3 regions of the Streptomyces sp. NPDC096079 genome follow, and region 2 is predicted to be linked to each of the others. Evidence: riboswitches for the same ligand, from Rfam matches in the RefSeq annotation. Region 2 holds a riboswitch; each other region holds the start of a gene.
What was found. Region 2 has a riboswitch for S-adenosylmethionine ahead of ABTY59_RS12825 (aminotransferase class V-fold PLP-dependent enzyme). Riboswitches for the same ligand answer to the same signal wherever they lie in the genome.
Positions count from the first base shown of each region.

Region 1: linked by a shared signal. The riboswitch ahead of thrC (threonine synthase) and the one ahead of ABTY59_RS12825 (aminotransferase class V-fold PLP-dependent enzyme) in region 2 are both predicted to bind S-adenosylmethionine.
Region 3: linked by a shared signal. The riboswitch ahead of ABTY59_RS15730 (IclR family transcriptional regulator) and the one ahead of ABTY59_RS12825 (aminotransferase class V-fold PLP-dependent enzyme) in region 2 are both predicted to bind S-adenosylmethionine.

Region 1 covers NZ_JBEOST010000015.1:49,842-55,330, forward strand. The annotation lists gene groL (chaperonin GroEL) at 1-501, opposite strand, end outside; gene ABTY59_RS26485 (cold-shock protein) at 810-1,013, opposite strand; gene ABTY59_RS26490 (MoaD/ThiS family protein) at 1,405-1,683, opposite strand; gene thrC (threonine synthase) at 1,725-3,032, opposite strand; SAM riboswitch class I at 3,026-3,172, opposite strand; gene ABTY59_RS26500 (glucosyl-3-phosphoglycerate synthase) at 3,322-4,263, shown strand; gene ABTY59_RS26505 (DUF7927 domain-containing protein) at 4,301-5,489, shown strand, end outside.
Region 2 covers NZ_JBEOST010000005.1:91,622-97,110, reverse strand. The annotation lists gene ABTY59_RS12845 (NYN domain-containing protein) at 1-484, opposite strand, end outside; gene ABTY59_RS12840 (hypothetical protein) at 518-760, opposite strand; gene ABTY59_RS12835 (rhomboid family intramembrane serine protease) at 922-1,656, shown strand; gene ABTY59_RS12830 (Lrp/AsnC family transcriptional regulator) at 1,653-1,934, shown strand; gene ABTY59_RS12825 (aminotransferase class V-fold PLP-dependent enzyme) at 2,006-3,406, opposite strand; SAM riboswitch class IV at 3,592-3,707, opposite strand; gene trpD (anthranilate phosphoribosyltransferase) at 3,795-4,859, opposite strand; gene qcrB (cytochrome bc1 complex cytochrome b subunit) at 4,989-5,489, opposite strand, start outside.
Region 3 covers NZ_JBEOST010000006.1:304,157-309,645, forward strand. The annotation lists gene ABTY59_RS15715 (DMT family transporter) at 1-312, opposite strand, end outside; gene ABTY59_RS15720 (DUF3291 domain-containing protein) at 436-993, opposite strand; gene ABTY59_RS15725 (class I SAM-dependent DNA methyltransferase) at 1,268-2,008, opposite strand; gene ABTY59_RS15730 (IclR family transcriptional regulator) at 2,076-2,798, opposite strand; SAM riboswitch class I at 3,023-3,164, opposite strand; gene ABTY59_RS15735 (hypothetical protein) at 3,493-4,140, shown strand; gene ABTY59_RS15740 (TIM-barrel domain-containing protein) at 4,451-5,489, shown strand, end outside.

The DNA.
Region 1 (5,489 bases), on a different contig from region 2:
GACCTTGTCCATCGCCTCGGCGATGAGCTCGCCGATCTGGGTGTCGGCGGCGGAGATGGAGGCCGTGGAAGCGATCTGCTCCTTGGTCTCGACATCCTTCGCCTGCTCGAGCAGGGCGCCGGAGACGGCCTCGACGGCCTTCTCGATGCCGCGCTTGAGGGCCATCGGGTTGGCACCGGCGGCCACGTTGCGCAGGCCCTCGCGGACGAGCGCCTGGGCGAGGACGGTGGCGGTGGTCGTGCCGTCGCCGGCGACGTCGTCCGTCTTCTTGGCGACTTCCTTGACCAGCTCGGCGCCGATCTTCTCGTACGGGTCCTCGAGCTCGATCTCCTTGGCGATGGAGACACCATCGTTGGTGATCGTGGGGGCGCCCCACTTCTTCTCGAGGACGACGTTGCGGCCCTTGGGGCCGAGGGTGACCTTGACGGCGTCAGCGAGCTGGTTCATGCCGCGCTCGAGACCGCGCCGGGCCTCCTCGTCGAACGCGATGATCTTGGCCATGTGAAGTGGTCCTCCCGGACATGGGGTGGATAACGCTCCAGGACCGCGCCGACGCCCGCGACGGACGGCCTGCGTACCCGATGGTTCCTTGCCCCACCTGGCCGCGGACCTCGTCTGCCCGATCCTCGTAAGCACTCTCACCTTCCGAGTGCTAACGCCAATGATTAGCACTCGACCCATGCGAGTGCAAGCGACTCTCGTGGATCGGGCACCTCTCCCGCGAGGTTCGGGAACGCGCGAGGGGTCCGCATCCCCTCAGGGATGCGGACCCCTCGACGGCGTTGCGTCGGTGGCCGATCGCGCCGCGCTCAGACGGCGAGCTTGACCATGTCCGCCTGCGGACCCTTCTGGCCCTGCGAGATCTCGAACTCGACCCGCTGGCCCTCTTCGAGGCTGCGGTAGCCATCCATCTGGATCGCGCTGTAGTGGACGAAAACATCCGCACCACCGTCTACCGCGATGAAGCCGTAGCCCTTCTCCGCGTTGAACCACTTGACGGTGCCCTGAGCCATGCCTAACTCCCCTATTACTGGCCCTTGCGCGGGACCGCACCTCGCGGACCCGGGTCAGACCCTGCGCCGGAACGCGTCGACCGCCGCTGAATGTATCTGCCCAACTGCCCTCTGCAACAGGTCATTCGACCGAGAATTCTGGGCGCCCCGGAAAGGGGAATTGGGGAGAATCCCCGGAATTACGGGGCAAGTCGGGCCCGGCAAAACGCGCAGAACGTACACAACACGCGGGCACTTTGGCTGCTTCTTGTCGTGCGGGGACGCATTCTCATATGCGTCCGGCATGCGCAGCGGAGGGGACTTCCCCAACTCTACCGCGCTCAACCATGCAGAATTGCCCCTTCCGCTTATCGCGCGGAAGGGGCAATTCGTACCGACGGGTAAAGCGGGGTCAGCAGCCGCCGGCCACGGCGGGGATGATCGAGACGCCCGCGCCGGCCGGGGTGGCCGTCTCCAGGCCCTGCTCGAAGCGCACGTCGTCGTCGTTGACGTAGACGTTGACGAAGCGGCGCAGCTTGCCCTGGTCGTCCAGGACGCGGGCGGCGATGCCCGTGTGGTTCTTCTCCAGGTCCGCGATGACCTCGGCGAGGGTCGCACCCTCGGCCTGGACCTCGGACTGCCCGCCCGTGTAGGTGCGGAGGATGGTGGGGATGCGGACGTTCACGGCCATGTCTTCGGAAACCTTTCGGGGGGCCGGGGAAGCGGACGGACTCAGACGGCCAGGCCGGCGTCGCGGAACGCGTCCAGGCTCGGGCGGATGGTGACGGTCGCCTGAGAGGTGTCGGCCACCGCGTCCAGGGTCTTGAGCCCGTCGCCCGTGTTGAGGACGACGGTGGTGAGGTCCGGGTCGATCAGACCGGCCTCGACGAGCTTCTTGGTGACGCCGACGGTCACGCCGCCCGCGGTCTCCGCGAAGATGCCCTCGGTGCGGGCGAGGATCTTGATGGCCTCGACGACCTGCTCGTCGTTCACGTCCTCCACGGCGCCGCCGGTGCGACGGGCGATGTCGAGGACGTACGGGCCGTCGGCCGGGTTGCCGATCGCCAGGGACTTGGCGATGGTGTTCGGCTTCTGCGGGCGGACGACGTCGTGGCCGGCCTTGAAGGCGGCGGAGACCGGGGAGCAGCCCTCGGCCTGGGCGCCGAAGATCTTGTACGGCTTGTCCTCGACGAGCCCCAGCTTGATGAGCTCCTGCAGACCCTTGTCGATCTTGGTGAGCTGGGAGCCGGAGGCGATCGGGATGACGAGCTGGTCGGGGATGACCCAGCCGAGCTGCTCGCAGATCTCGTACGCGAGCGTCTTGGAGCCCTCGCCGTAGTACGGGCGGAGGTTGACGTTCACGAAGCCCCAGCCCTCGCCGAGCGGGTCGCCGATGAGCTCCGAGCAGAAGCGGTTGACGTCGTCGTAGTTGCCCTCGATGGCGACGAGGTCACCGCCGTAGACACCGGCCATGACGACCTTGCCCTGCTCCAGGTCGTGCGGGATGAACACGCAGGAGCGGAAGCCGGCGCGGGCGGCGGCGGCGCCGACGGCGCCGGCCAGGTTGCCGGTGGAGGAGCAGGAGAGGGTGGTGAAGCCGAAGGCGCGGGCGGCTTCGAGCGCCTGGGCGACGACCCGGTCCTTGAAGGAGTGGGTCGGGTTGCCGGAGTCGTCCTTGACGAAGAGCTTGCCGGGGGCGACGCCGATCGCGGCGGCGAGGTTGTCGGCCTGGACGAGCTGGGTCCAGCCGGGGTTCAGGTTCGGCTTGTCCGCGACGTCGGCGGGGACGGGCAGCAGCGGGGCGTAGCGCCAGATGTTGGCGGGGCCGGCCTCGATCTGCTTCCGCAGCGCCTCGGGGTCGCCGGTGGGAAGGTCGTACGCGACTTCGAGCGGTCCGAAACAGAGCTCACAGGCGAAGATCGGTCCGAGCGGGAAGATTTCACCGCATTCGCGACAGGAAAGTCCGGACGCGGGACCGAGGTCGACGGTGGTGGGTGCGACGGTCTGAACAGCCATGGAGGCGAGGCCCTTTCTCCTCATCTTTCCCATGACGAATTTTTCGCCATGAGACGGATTTGGCACCTTCCCTAGCCGGGGACCTCGCTGGAGGACGAGACGAACCGACTGGAGGGTTGCCGGGGCTTCAACGGGCCGTTTCCCTCTGCCCCTCTGGATGAGCGGTATTCGATTGTGAAGCGTGGTGGACTTTCGTTCCTGCGCTCCGACGCGGTCGGCACCCCGACGTGCATCGGGCATCCGCGTTGTTCAAGACTGTAACCGAAGGCCCGGAACCTTGAACCGGCCGTCCGAACCGCGAGATGGAGATCACGTGCTGGAAGAGGTGGAGCGCTGGCTGGACCGGCGGTCCTGGTCCGTGGCGGACCGGCCGCTGGAGCGGATCCTCGCCGCGAAGCGGAACACGAAGGTCAGCGTCGTCCTGCCCGCGCTGAACGAGGAGGCCACGGTCGGGGACATCGTCGCCGTGATCCGCCGCGAGCTGATGACGGAGGCGGTGCCGCTCGTCGACGAGCTGGTGGTGATCGACTCGGGCTCCACGGACCGCACGGCGGAGGTGGCGGCGGCGGCCGGGGCGCGGGTGGTCGCGCGGGACGCGATACTCCCCCGGATACCGGCCGTGCCCGGCAAGGGCGAGGTGCTCTGGCGGTCGCTGATGGTGACGGGCGGGGACGTCGTGTGCTTCGTGGACGCGGACCTGCGGGACTTCTCGGCGGACTTCGTGACGGGGATCGTGGGCCCGCTGCTCACGGACCCGGACGTGGACTTCGTCAAAGCGATGTACGACCGCCCGTTCGGAGACACCCCGGGCCAGGGCGGCCGGGTCACGGAGCTGGTGGCGCGCCCGCTGCTCAACCTCCACTGGCCGCAGCTGGCGGGCTTCGTGCAGCCGCTGGGCGGCGAGTACGCCGCGCGCCGCTCGCTGCTCGAACGGCTGCCGTTCCCCGTCGGGTACGGCGTGGAGCTGGGCCTGCTCGTCGACGCCCTGCACACGGTGGGCCTGGACGCGCTCGCGCAGGTGGACGTGGGGGTGCGCAAGCACCGGCACCAGGACGGGCAGGCGCTGGGCCGGATGGCGGCGGCGATCTACCGGACGGCGCAGCTGCGGCTCTCGCGGGGCCATCTGGTGCGGCCGAGGCTGACGCAGTTCGAGCGGGGCGAGAAGGGCTTCGAGCCGCGGACGTACGCGGTGGACACCGAGGAGCGGCCGCCGATGGCCGAGATCACGGAGTACGCGCGGCGCCGCGTGGCGTAACCCCCACGATGATCCGTTTTGCATAAATTGCCCTTTTATGCGCTTCAGACGACACCACCTGAGCAGACTGCTCGCGGTCATCGGGCTCACCGCGGGCTCGATCGCGTTCACGGCGGCCGTCCCGGTCGCCGCGGACGTGGTCGAGCCCTTCGGCGAGCGGTACGCCGCGTCGCTGTACGGCGACTTCACCACGATCGGCAACACGGTCATGGGCTGCCCCACCGCCCCGGCCGAGCCGGCGGCGCGCTGCGCGACGGCGGCGTCCGGCCGGGGCGCGGACGACAACAACACCTTCGTGATGCGGCGGATCGACGCGGCCGGCACCGGGAGCGACGCCTTCGGCTCCAGCACCGGCCACGTGAGGATCCCCGCGGGCGCCCGGGTCGCGTACGCCCGCCTCTTCTGGGGCGGCAACGACGGCACGTACAAGGGCCCGGGCGGTGCCCGGCTGAAGCGCTGCGACATCTCCGGCGCGGACGTCGGGCGCTCCCCCGGCGACCCGACGACGACGGCCCCCGTGATCACGGTGGGGGCGGGGGCGGCGACCCCGGTCTCGATCGACAGCATGGTCGCGGACCCGGCCGACACCGGCGGCCCGCACTACTACACGGGCGAGTCCGACGTGACCGCCGCCTTCGCGGGCGTCTCGGGGACGGACGCGCGGGTGGCGGTCGGCAACCTCTGGGCGGCCGACGGCAAGGGCTGCGTGGCGGGCTGGTCCCTCACGGTCGTCCACGCGTTCCCGGGCCCGGACCCGGTGAAGGCCCCCGAGCGGCGGAACGTCCGCGTCTACGGCGGCCACGTCCTCCAGCGTTCCACCTCGCCGGCCACCACGATCACCGTGGACGGCTTCCACCGGAGCCCCGGGACGGTCCGCGCGAGCGTGACCGCGTACGAGGGCGACCGGAACACGCCGGGCGACAGGTTCCTCGTGGACGGCAGGAACGTCACCGCGCCCCCCACCGGCACCACGGACGGCTTCTTCGTCGGCGAGGCCGACGGCGCGCTCTCCCCGAAGCTCACCGACAGCCTGGGCATCGACGCCAAGGCCTTCGACGTCCCGGCCGGCGCCGTCCCGCCCGGCGCCGGCTCGGCCGACCTGACCTTCTCCACCAGCGGCGACACCTACGTGCCGTCCGCGCTCGCCTTCTCCGTACCGGTCCCGGACCTGGAGGTCACCAAGACGGCGAGCCCGCACACGGTGAAGCCGGGCGACACCCTCACGT
Region 2 (5,489 bases):
CGAGCTCCTCGCGCAGCCGCTCCAGCTCGCGCCGGCCGGCCTCGTCGACCCGCTCGGCGTCGGCGCGCTGGGCCTCCTCGCCGGCGGCCGCGACCAGCTTGACCCAGCCGGGCGGGCGCAGCACATAGGCGGCCGCCGCCACGTCGACGGGGTCGGCGGCCGCGGGCGGGGTGCCGGTCTCCACGGCTCCGGCCAGCTCGGGCTGGGCCTGCTTGAACCGTTCGCCGATGCGCTGCCGGAAGAGCGGGTCGCTCTCCAGCGCGGCGGCCATCGCGTTGCCGGCGAACTTGGCCCGCCGGCTCGCGGTGAAGCGGGCGTACTGCCGCAGGGGCGCGGGCAGCTCCGCGACGGTGAGCCCGCCGAAGGCGTCCGCGACCAGCGCGACGACCCGCCGCCGTACGCCTTCCGGCAGTGGGTGCTCGAGCGCCTCGGCAGCGTCACCTGCCGCGCCGGCCGGCTCACCACCGTGCGCGGGCTGCTCCACGATCCGTCACCCCTATGTCGTCCGCGCCGTCCCTCAGGAGGCGGCGCCCGGCCTGTCCACCAGTTCGATCTGGTCCACCGCGTTGCACCAGCGGCAGCGGACCGACTCGATGGTCTCACTGACCACCTGCCGCTCCTCGACCGTCGGGTCACCGGCGAGGTCCAGATGGACGTACTCCACGACCTTGGAGGACCGGGTCACGTCGAAGCGGGTCAGATTGCCGCAGAGCGTGCAGCGCCAGCGGGTCTCGTCGGTCGGCAGGGGAACCGTCGTCATCGGTGCCGTCCTTCTTCCTGTTGCGTGGTACTCAGGTGCGGGAGCCGCGGTGCGCCGTCGAACTGCGGTCGGTGGTGCCCGTAACCCTACGGCCTCGCGGGGAGGGCAGGGCACGGCGAGGCACTCTGTCCACTTCGGCCCCGGTACGCCATGATCTGTCCATGATCGACTGGCGGGGCGCGGCCCTCGGAGCCTGGCGGGGTGTCCGCGGCGGACCCACGGTGACGTACGGGCTGATCGCCGCCTGCTGCCTGCTCTTCCTGATCAGCCCGGTCTCCGGACTCCATCCGGGGTACGGCTCGGGGGACGCGCTCCTGGCCGCCCAGAGCGACTACTTCCGCCGCTGGGGCGTGGTGCCCGCGGAGCTCATGGGCGGCGACCCCCGGGCCCTGCTCACCCCGCTGACCGCGCTCTTCGTCCACGGCAGCTGGCTCCATCTGCTGGGAAACATGCTCTTCCTGTACGTCTTCGGCGCGATGGCCGAGGAACGCATGGGGCCCGTCGAGTTCTGCCTCTTCTATCTGGGGACCGGCTACGTCGCCCTGCTCGGGTACGCGGTGGCGCACGCCGACAGCGAGCAGACCCTGGTCGGCGCCTCCGGGGCGATCTCGGCGGTGCTCGGGGCCTTCCTCTTCCTCTTCCCGCGCTCCCGGGTCACCAGCCTCTTCCCCTTCCTGTTCTTCCTGCCGCTGCGCTTCCCCGCCTGGATCGTGCTGATCTTCTGGTTCACGCTCCAGTGGCTGGCCGCGCGGGAGGCGGGCGCGGGGCCCGGGGTCGCCTATCTGGCCCATGTGGTGGGCTTCTGCGTCGGCTTCCTCTACGCCTGGGGGCGGTTCCGCGGTGGGGATAGAGTGAAAGCCCCAGCCGCGGCGACCGAGGGAGAAAGCCAGCCGTGATCACCGCGATCGTGCTCATCAAGACCAGCGTGGACCGCATCCCCGAGATCGCCGAGTCGATCGCCGCGCTCGACAGCGTCAGCGAGGTCTTCTCGGTCACCGGTACGTACGACCTGATCGCCATGGTCCGGGTGCCGCGCCACGACGACCTGGCGGACGTCATCCCCGGCCGGATCAGCAAGATCCCCGGCGTCGAGGCCACGGACACGCACGTCGCGTTCCGGACGTACTCCCAGCACGATCTGGAGGCGGCCTTCGCCATCGGCCTGGAGTCCTGACGCCGGACGCGCGGCAGCACTGAAGGGGGCCTCCCGACCGGGAGGCCCCCTTCACCCGTACGAGTGACTGATCAGCCGCGGTCCGGGACGCAGCGGCCGTCCTCGGTGCGGTACTTCCACTGCGCGCCGTCCCGGACGAGTTCCTTCACCGCGCCGACGAACCGCTCCACGTGCTCGTCCGGCGTACCGGCGCCGAAGCTCACCCGGATGGCGTTGAGCGAACGCTCCCCGGGCGCCGCCTCGGGCGCGCCGCACTCGCCCGGGTCCTGCGGGTCGCTGCCGAGCAGCGTGCGGACCAGCGGGTGGGCGCAGAAGAGGCCGTCACGGACGCCGATGCCGTACTCGGCGGAGAGCGCGGCGGCGAAGTGGGAGCTGTTCCAGCCCTCCACCACGAAGGAGATGACGCCCACGCGGGGCGCGTCGTCGCCGAAGAGCGAGAGGACCCGCACCTCGGGCACCTCGGCGAGGCCCGCGCGGACCGTGTCGATCAGGTGCTGCTCGCGGGCGACGAGGGAGTCGAAGCCGGCCTCGGTGAGCGCCTTGCAGGCGGAGGCGATCGAGTAGACGCCGATCACGTTCGGCGAACCCGCCTCGTGCCGGGCCGCGGTGGTGTGCCACTCCACGTCCACACCACCGTCGGCCCGGCGGGCCACCTTGCGGGAGGCGCCGCCGCCCGCGAGGTAGGGCTCGGAATCCTGGAGCCAGTCGGCACGGCCGGCGAGGACGCCGGAGCCGAAGGGCGCGTACAGCTTGTGCCCGGAGAAGGCGACCCAGTCCACGTCGAGTTCGCGGACGGAGACCGGGTGGTGGGGGGCGAGCTGGGCGGCGTCGAGCACGATCCGGGCGCCGTGGGCGTGCGCGGCGGCGGCGAGCTCCTTCACCGGCCACAGCTCGCCGGTGACGTTGGAGGCGCCGGTGACGCAGACGAGGGCGGGGCCGTAGGGGTCGCGGTCGGCGAGGGCGCGCTCCAGGGTCTCGACGGCCTGCTGCGGGGTGCGGGGTGCGTTGAGGTAGGTGACGCGGGCGTCCCTCCAGGGCAGCAGCGAGGCGTGGTGCTCGGTCTCGAAGACGAAGACCTGGCAGCCTGCCGGGACCGTGGCGGCGAGCAGGTTGAGCGAGTCGGTGGTGGAGCGGGTGAAGACGACCTGGTCGCCGGGGCGGCAGTCGAGGAACTCGGCGACGGTGGCGCGGCTGTTCTCGAAGAGGTCGGTGGAGAGCTGGGAGAGGTAGCCGGCCCCGCGGTGGACGCTGCCGTAGTAGGGGGCGTAGGCGGCCACGTCGTCCCAGACCCGCTGGAGCGCCGGAGCGCTGGCCGCGTAGTCGAGCGCCGCGTAGGTGACCTCGCCGCCGGTGACGAGCGGGACGGTGACGTCCCGGCCGAGGACCGGCAGCGGGGCGGCGCAGCAGGGGTCGGCGGAGTCGGCGGCGGCGGAGTCGACGGTGGCGGTGGCGGCGTTCGGGCGTGCGGACATGGCGGTATCTCCCGGCATAAAAGGGGCGCGAAAAGGCGTGAAAGGGCCCGCAGGGCAGCAGCGCGCGAAGGGCCGCGCCACGTACGGGTGATGAGGGGAAGAGGGGCCGGAAGGGCCCTAACGCATTCGCTTGCTCACGAGACGACGCTCCCTAGAGGACCAAGGACCCCAGGGTGACGCGCAGGGGTCCGCGCTTGCCGCAGGCTTCTGCCGTACGACCTGGTCTTCACCCGGGGCACCCCGCCACGGACGGAGGGTTGCCGGACAGCCGGCCGGGGCCTTGCAGCTGTCACTCATGACCTGTTCCCGAACCTATGCCAGGCGATCACGACGCCGCAACCCCGTCCCGCCATCCGGGACGGGGCCGACACGCGCCGTTCACACGGGCTCAGGCGTTGCTGGCCGCGATCCACCGCTCCAGCGTGCGGCGGGCCGCACCGGAGTCGACCGACTCGGCCGCCTTCGCGATGCCCGCGCCGAGTCGCTCCACGAGGGTGCCCGCGCCGGGCTCCAGGGCGGTGAGCGCCGCCGCCGCGTTGAGCAGCACGGCGTCCCGTACCGGACCCGTCTCCCCCGCGAGCAGCCGGCGGGCCACGTCGGCGTTGTACGAGGCGTCGGCGCCGCGCAGTGCCTCCAGGGGCACGAGGTCGATGCCGACGTCCCTGGGGTCGAAGCGCTCCTCGGTGACGCCGCCGTCCCTGACCACCCAGACGCGGGAGGTGGAGGTGGTGGTCAGCTCGTCGAGGCCGTCGTCACCGCGGAAGACGAGGGCGGAGTTGCCGCGCTCGGCGAAGACCCCGGCGACGACCGGGGCCATGCGCGGGTCGGCGACGCCGACGGCCTGGGCCCGCACCTTGGCCGGGTTGGTGAGCGGGCCGAGGACGTTGAAGGTGGTCCGGATGCCCAGCTGGCCGCGGGCGGCGGCGACGTGCCGCAGCGAGGGGTGGAACTTCACGGCGAAGCACATGGTGATGCCGGCTTCCTCGGCGACCTCGGCGACCCGGCGCGGGGTCAGGTCGAGGTTGATGCCGAGCTTCTCCAGGACGTCGGAGGAGCCGGACGCGGAGGAGGCGGCCCGGTTGCCGTGCTTGACGACCTTGGCGCCCGTGCCGGCGACGACGATCGAGGCCATCGTGGAGATGTTCACGGTCTTGGCGCCGTCGCCGCCGGTGCCGACGATGTCGACGGCGGGACCCGGCACCTCGATCACGTTGGCGTGCGCGTACATGGTCCGCACCAGGCCGGTGATCTCCTGGACGGTCTCGCCCTTGGCACGCAGCGCCACCATGAACCCGGCGATCTGCGCGTCGGTCGCCTCGCCGCTCATGATCAGGTCCATCGCCCAGGCGGTGTCGTCGGCGGAGAGGTCCTTGCCGTCGAGCAGGCCGTTCAGCAGGACGGGCCAGGAGCGGCCCGCCGTGGTAGGTCCTCCAGCGGGGGTCGCAGCGCTCATGGCAGCTCCTGATGATCACGTGACGGATACGGTCCCACCCTATCGACCTCCGGGGACGGCAAAGAGCCCCGTCCATCGAATGGACGGGGCTCTCGCCGTGGCGACCTACAAGGTCAGGTGTTCAGGTGATCAGTGGTGGCCGTGGCCGCTCTGGATCTCCTTGTACTCCTCGACCGTGGGCTTGGCGATCTGGCTGTCGTCGCCGTAGTAGCCCTTGTTGAGCTTGACCCGCAGCTTCTCCATGGCGCCGATCTTGCGCTCCACGCCGTTGTCGTCGACGGCCGGCGGAAGCTCCGCGGCCTCGTACTGCTCGTGCGCGGTGAGGCGGTGCAGCTCGCCCTGGCTGAGCGGCTCGTGGATCTCGACGAACTCACCGTGCGGCAGGCGCTTGATGATGCCCGACTCGCGGCCGTGCAGCACCTTGTCCTTGTCGCGGCGCTGGAGGCCGAGGCAGATCCGCTTCGTGACGACGAAGGCGATGACCGGGCCGGCGAAGAAGAAGATCCGCACGAACCAGGTGATCGAGTTCAGCGACAGGTGGAAGTGGGTCGCCCAGAGGTCGTTTCCACCACCGACGAGCATGATCATGTACGCGGTGATCCAGGCGACACCGAAGGCGGTGCGCGTCGG
Region 3 (5,489 bases), on a different contig from region 2:
GAGCCGGCCGGGCAGACGCTCGTGCGTCATGAGGGAGGCGATCAGCAGGGCCAGGGGCAGTTCGAGCACGAACAGCGGCTGCACCAGGGCCAGTGGGCCGGTCGCGAGCGCCGCCGCCTGTCCGACACCGGCGGCGATGACGGCGAGGATGCCGGCCAGCCACAAGGGCCGGCGCAACAGGTCGAGGACGAGTCCGAACCGGAACGAGTCGGACTGCGGGACCGTGAGCGCCGCACGCCGCTGGAGCACCGTGGCCAGTGCGTTGCTGAACGCGGCGAGCAGTGCGAAGAGAACCGGCAGAACGACGCCCATGCACCGATCCTCACCGGCACGGCATCCGCCCGCGGGCCGACACCGGCGGGTACGACGACCTGGGACCCGGTCGGGCCAACGCCCGGGGACGGCGGACCGCGCGCACGCTCCGAGGAGGCCCGGTCAGCGAACCGGGCCGCTCTCCGGACCGATGCCCTTGATCCTCGTCGGGGTTCCCTCGGGGTCGAACGAGTGGTGGAAGGTGAAGGCGTCCGGCGTGGCGCCGTGCTCCTGGAGGTGCTCCAGCCGGGACACCCCGTCGCGCCAGAGGGGTATCACGCCCTCCCGGACCCACCAGAACACGTGATTGGGGTGTGCCGACCTCTCGAACCAGTCGGAACGCCTGGCCAGCGCCTCCCGGTGCAGACCGGTGTAGACGGCGTCGAAGGCGGAACGCGCGTCGGTCCAGAGCGAGAGGGTCGTGGCCAGGGCGACGGTCTCCGCGGTGCGGCCCTTGCCGTACCAGGGCGGCACGGCGAACTCGCCCCACACACCCCAGTCCAGGTCGAAGTGCGCGCCCCGGCCGCCGGGAGACGGTTCCGCGTGCGCGAGGTACCCGGGGTGCCGGCTGATCCTCTGGTAGATGACCTCGCCGCTGTCGTGGAGGTCACGCGTGAGGGGGCCGGGGTCGGCGAGTGGCGATGACAGGACGCCGAAGGTGTACAGCGCGAGATGGGGCATGCGTCTCTCCGAGGCCGGTGCGGTGGCGTACGCGTCGGGGCGCGGGTTCGTGAGGGCGTGAGCGCGCCCGTACGGGGTGGCTCAACCGGAACGAACTCCTGCGCGACCGTGGGCGATCGCCGAAGTCCAGGTGAAGGTAGCTGGCTCCACCGGCCCTGTCGAAGTTGCGTTTCTCGCGTCAAAGTGGCTTCGTGCGCAGGTCATTGCGGGCCCCGGGGGTGACGGGCGGGGCAAGCCGCTTCGGTGCGCCGGGGCGGGCGGCCGACCACAGGGGTCAGGCGGGCCTGCGCCACACGGAGATGTGCTTCGAGGAGTCCTGTGTGAAGGCCGTCCCGTCCCAGTCCCCGACGCGGCGCTCCAGCTCCAGTCCGGCGATCCGCGCCATCAGGTCGAGCTCCGCGGGCCAGGCGTACCGGTGCCGGGAGCTGTCCCGCCGGTAGCGGCCCTCCGCGTCCTCGCGCGTGAAGTGGTGCGAGACGAGGACCTGCTCGACCAGGTCGAAGGTGTCGAAGCCGAGGTGGCGCTCGGAGACGTCGAACGGCACGGCGACCTGGCCGGGCGGCAGGAACCGCAGGGGCGGCACGCCCAGTTCGATGACGAACCGCCCGCCCGGTGCCAGGTGCCGTGCGGCGTTGCGGAAGCACTCGACCTGCTCGTCCTGGGTGAGCAGGTTCGTGATCGTGTTGTAGACGAGGTAGACCAGGGAGAACTCACCGGGGACGACGGTGGTGGCCATGTCTCCGATGGTCACCGGGAGGAGGTCGGCGTCGGCCTTCCGCCGGAGAACGGCTGCCATGTGCGCGGACAGCTCGATGCCGGCCACCGGCACGCCGCGTTCCCGGAGCGGGACGCCCACCCGTCCGGTTCCGATGGCGAACTCCAGTGCCGGGCCGTCTCCGGCGAGGTCGGCGAGGAAGTCGAGCGTCGGTCCGAGGACGGCGGCCGAGGACATCTCGGTCTCCTCGGCGTCGTAGCGGTCGGCGGTCGCGCGGCTCCACAGTTCACTGCTTGTCACGGCAGGCCACTCTGCCCGGCGCGGAGGGGCGCTGTCGACCGGAATACCGGGGGCGAGGCGTCCCGGGTCACGCGAGGGCGACGACTTGGGTGAGGCGGTCGGCCGCGTCGACGGCGGCCTTGGCGAGCCGGGCGCCGGGCTGCCGGGTGAGGCGCTGGATCGGCCCGGTGACCGTGACGGCGGCCACGACGCGGTCGGACGGGCCGCGGACCGGAGCCGAGACGGAGGCCATGCCGGGCTGGTGCTCACCGATCGACTGGGCCCAGCCCCGGCGTCGTACGCCGCTGAGCGCGGTGGCCGTGAAGCTGGCGCCCTGCAGCCCTTCGTAGAAGCGCTCGGGGTCCTCCCAGGCGAGCAGCACCTGGGCGGCGGATCCGACCTTCATCGGGAGGGTGGCCCCCACCGGCACGGTGTCGCGCAGGCCGGAGGTCCGGTCGGCGGCGGCGACGCAGACGCGCAGCGCGCCCTGGCGCCGGTAGAGCTGCGCGGTCTCGCCGGTGGCGTCCCTGAGGGAGACGAGGACCGGACCGGCCGCGGCCAGCAGGCAGTCCTCGTCCGCGGCGGCCGAGAGCTCGGCCAGTCGGGGGCCGAGGACGAATCGGCCCTCGATGTCCCTGGCCACCATGCGGTGGCGTTCGAGCGCGAGGGCCAGTCGATGGGCCGTGGGCCGCGCCAGGCCGGTGGCGGAGACCAGCCCCGCCAGAGTGGCCGGGCCCGCCGCCAGCGCGCCGAGGATCACGGCGGCCTTGTCGAGGACGCCGACTCCGCTAGAAATATCCGAAATGTCCATGAGGGGGTACTCCAGTCTCGATCCGCGAGCGACCGGCTCGCGGAGGCCTCGTGCGGGGAGGGTGGGGATGATCAGCGGGGAAGGGCCGAAGCGGTCGGCCGATATGCCGTGGTGATCACGAGACGGGTACGCGACATGCGCGGGGCGGACAGGGTGAGGCGGGTACGCGACAGGCCCGGGGCGGACAGAGCCGGGGCGAAAGGCAGCACAGAGAGCACCGTGTCTCCTCATCTTTTCCTGCGCCACGTTGGCGCAGGCCGGAGTTGGCACTGATCCCGACGGCGCGGCGCGAACGATGAGCGCCGAGTCGAACGGGGAGTTGCCGGGGCTTCGTAGGGCCGGTCCCTCCACCCCTCTGGATGATTCGCGGAGAACCATACAAGACTCCGGGGGGTGGCTGCCAACGGCTTCCCGGGCGCGTCGAACGCCAGGTCAGGTCGGTCGGCGCCGTCGTCGGCACGGGGGCGGGTCGCGGTGTCACGCACGACGTTCGGGTCAGTGGATCTGACGATCTGTCAGTAGTGGCCGGAAACCTGCCTGGACACCCCTACCGGCCGGTTCTACTCTCTAGTCACTTTGCGCGTCACCCCCCACGCACCATGCGTACACACCGTGCGCAACGGCACCCCGCGCACGGCACCATGCGACGACCCGCACCTCCTCGCACCCCACCGTCGATCAACGAGGAGATCTCATGTCCAAGCTGCTCGTGTCCCTCACCGGCCTCGCTGCCGCCGGCGCCCTCTCCTTCGGGGCCGCCGGCACCCAGGCCGCCTCGACCACCGTCCTGCCGGCCGGCCACTCCTTCTCCGCCAAGCTCACCGGCAAGGCCACCTTCGTCGCCGGGTCGACCACGATGACCTGCACCGTCTCCGCCTCCGTGCCGACGAGCGGAGCCAACAACGCCATCCCCGCCGCCCCCGGCAACCACAACGCCGCGGGCCCCGTCTCCGTACCGGTCAATCCGCCCAGCTTCAGCGGGTGCAGCACCAGCATCTTCGGCGTGAACGTGACCATCACGAGCAACGCGACCAACGGCCCCTGGACGCTCTCCCTCCAGAACGGCGCCCCCGTCACGGGCGGCTTCACCATCCCCAAGGGCGGCGTCGTCCTCAAGACCAGTGGCCTCGCCAGCTGCACCATCACCGCCTCGCCGGCCGGACCGACCGCCGTCAACGGCACCTGGACCAACGGCAGTCCGTCCGCGCTGGCCATCGTCAACGCCCCGTCCCCGCGACCGCCACGGGCGGCTTCCTCTGTCCGACCGGCAATCAGTCCGCGACCTTCAGCGCCACGTACCAGCTCGGCGACACCACGGACCCGGCCCAGCAGATCACCGTGACCGGCTGACCGAGACGCGCCACGTCGAAGGCCCGCCCACCGGCAGACCGGTGGGCGGGCCTTCCGGCGTCGGCCCCGCGGCACCGCGACGCGGGCCGCCACGGGAGTGCCGGTCGGCGCGGAGCGGGACGCGGCGGGTACGCGTCCCTCGGGTTCCGTGTGCGCGAAGCTGCTCGTAACCGTGTCCGTTCGCGCACTTGACGTCATGCACCTGTCACTGCTGCCATGTCTCACGCCCCGACAGGAACAGCTCCAACGACCGCGCCGCCGCACCCGCCGACGCCGCCGACCTCGTGAGGAGAACCAGTCGCATGACCGCCGCCGTCCCGCGCGCCCTGCCACGACCGAGCCTCAGACGGATCGCGCTGACCCTGGCCGCGACCTTGATCGCGGCCCTCCTGGCCGTCGTCCTTCCCGCACCGGCCGCCCAGGCGGCCACCGCCGGCAACGCCACCGGCGTGAGCCGCTCCGGCGACACCTTCACGATCACCACGTCGAGCGGAGCCGCCGCCCGCGTCGTGATCGCCCGCGCGGACGTCCTCCGCGTCTGGCTCTCGCCCAACGGCTCCTTCACCGACGACCCGGCCGGGGGAGACCTCGCCGTCAACACCGCCTTCGGCGCGGTGGGGGCGACACTCACCGACACCGGCTCGTACTACCGCATCGCCACACCGTCGATCAGCCTGCGCGTCAACAAGGCTCCGCTGACCTTCGCCCTGTACCGGGCGGACGACGCGACCCTCCTGTGGGCGGAGTCGCAGCCCACGACCTGGACGGGCTCGCAGACCACCCAGTTCCTCACCCGGGCGGCCGACGAGCAGTTCTACGGCACAGGGCTGCGGCTCGGCGAATGGGCCCTGAGGGACAAGACCGTCCCCGTCGCCGTGTCCAACCAGTGGACCGAGAACAGCAACGCCAGCCCGGCCCCCTTCTACATGTCCACCAACGGCTACGGCGTCATGCGCAACACCTGGTCCCCGGGGTCGTACTCCTTCGGCGCGCCCACCTCCCTGCGCCACAACGAGAACCGCTTCGACGCCTGGTACTTCGCCGGCAACTCCCTCAAGGACGTCCTGAACGGCTACACCGACGTCACCGGCAAGCCGTTCCTCGCCCCGATCTGGGGCCTCGAACTCGGCAACGCCGACTGCTTCAACGCGTCGAACCCCGCCTACCAGGGCGACCACGACCGGCTCCGGCACCAGACGACCCCCGACGTCGTCGGCTACGCCGCCGACGCCCGCGCCGCGAACATGCCCTCCGGCTGGTTCCTCCCCAACGACGGCTACGGCTGCGGCTACACCGACCTCCCCGGCACGGCCGCGCAGCTGAAGGAGAAGGGCTTCCGGA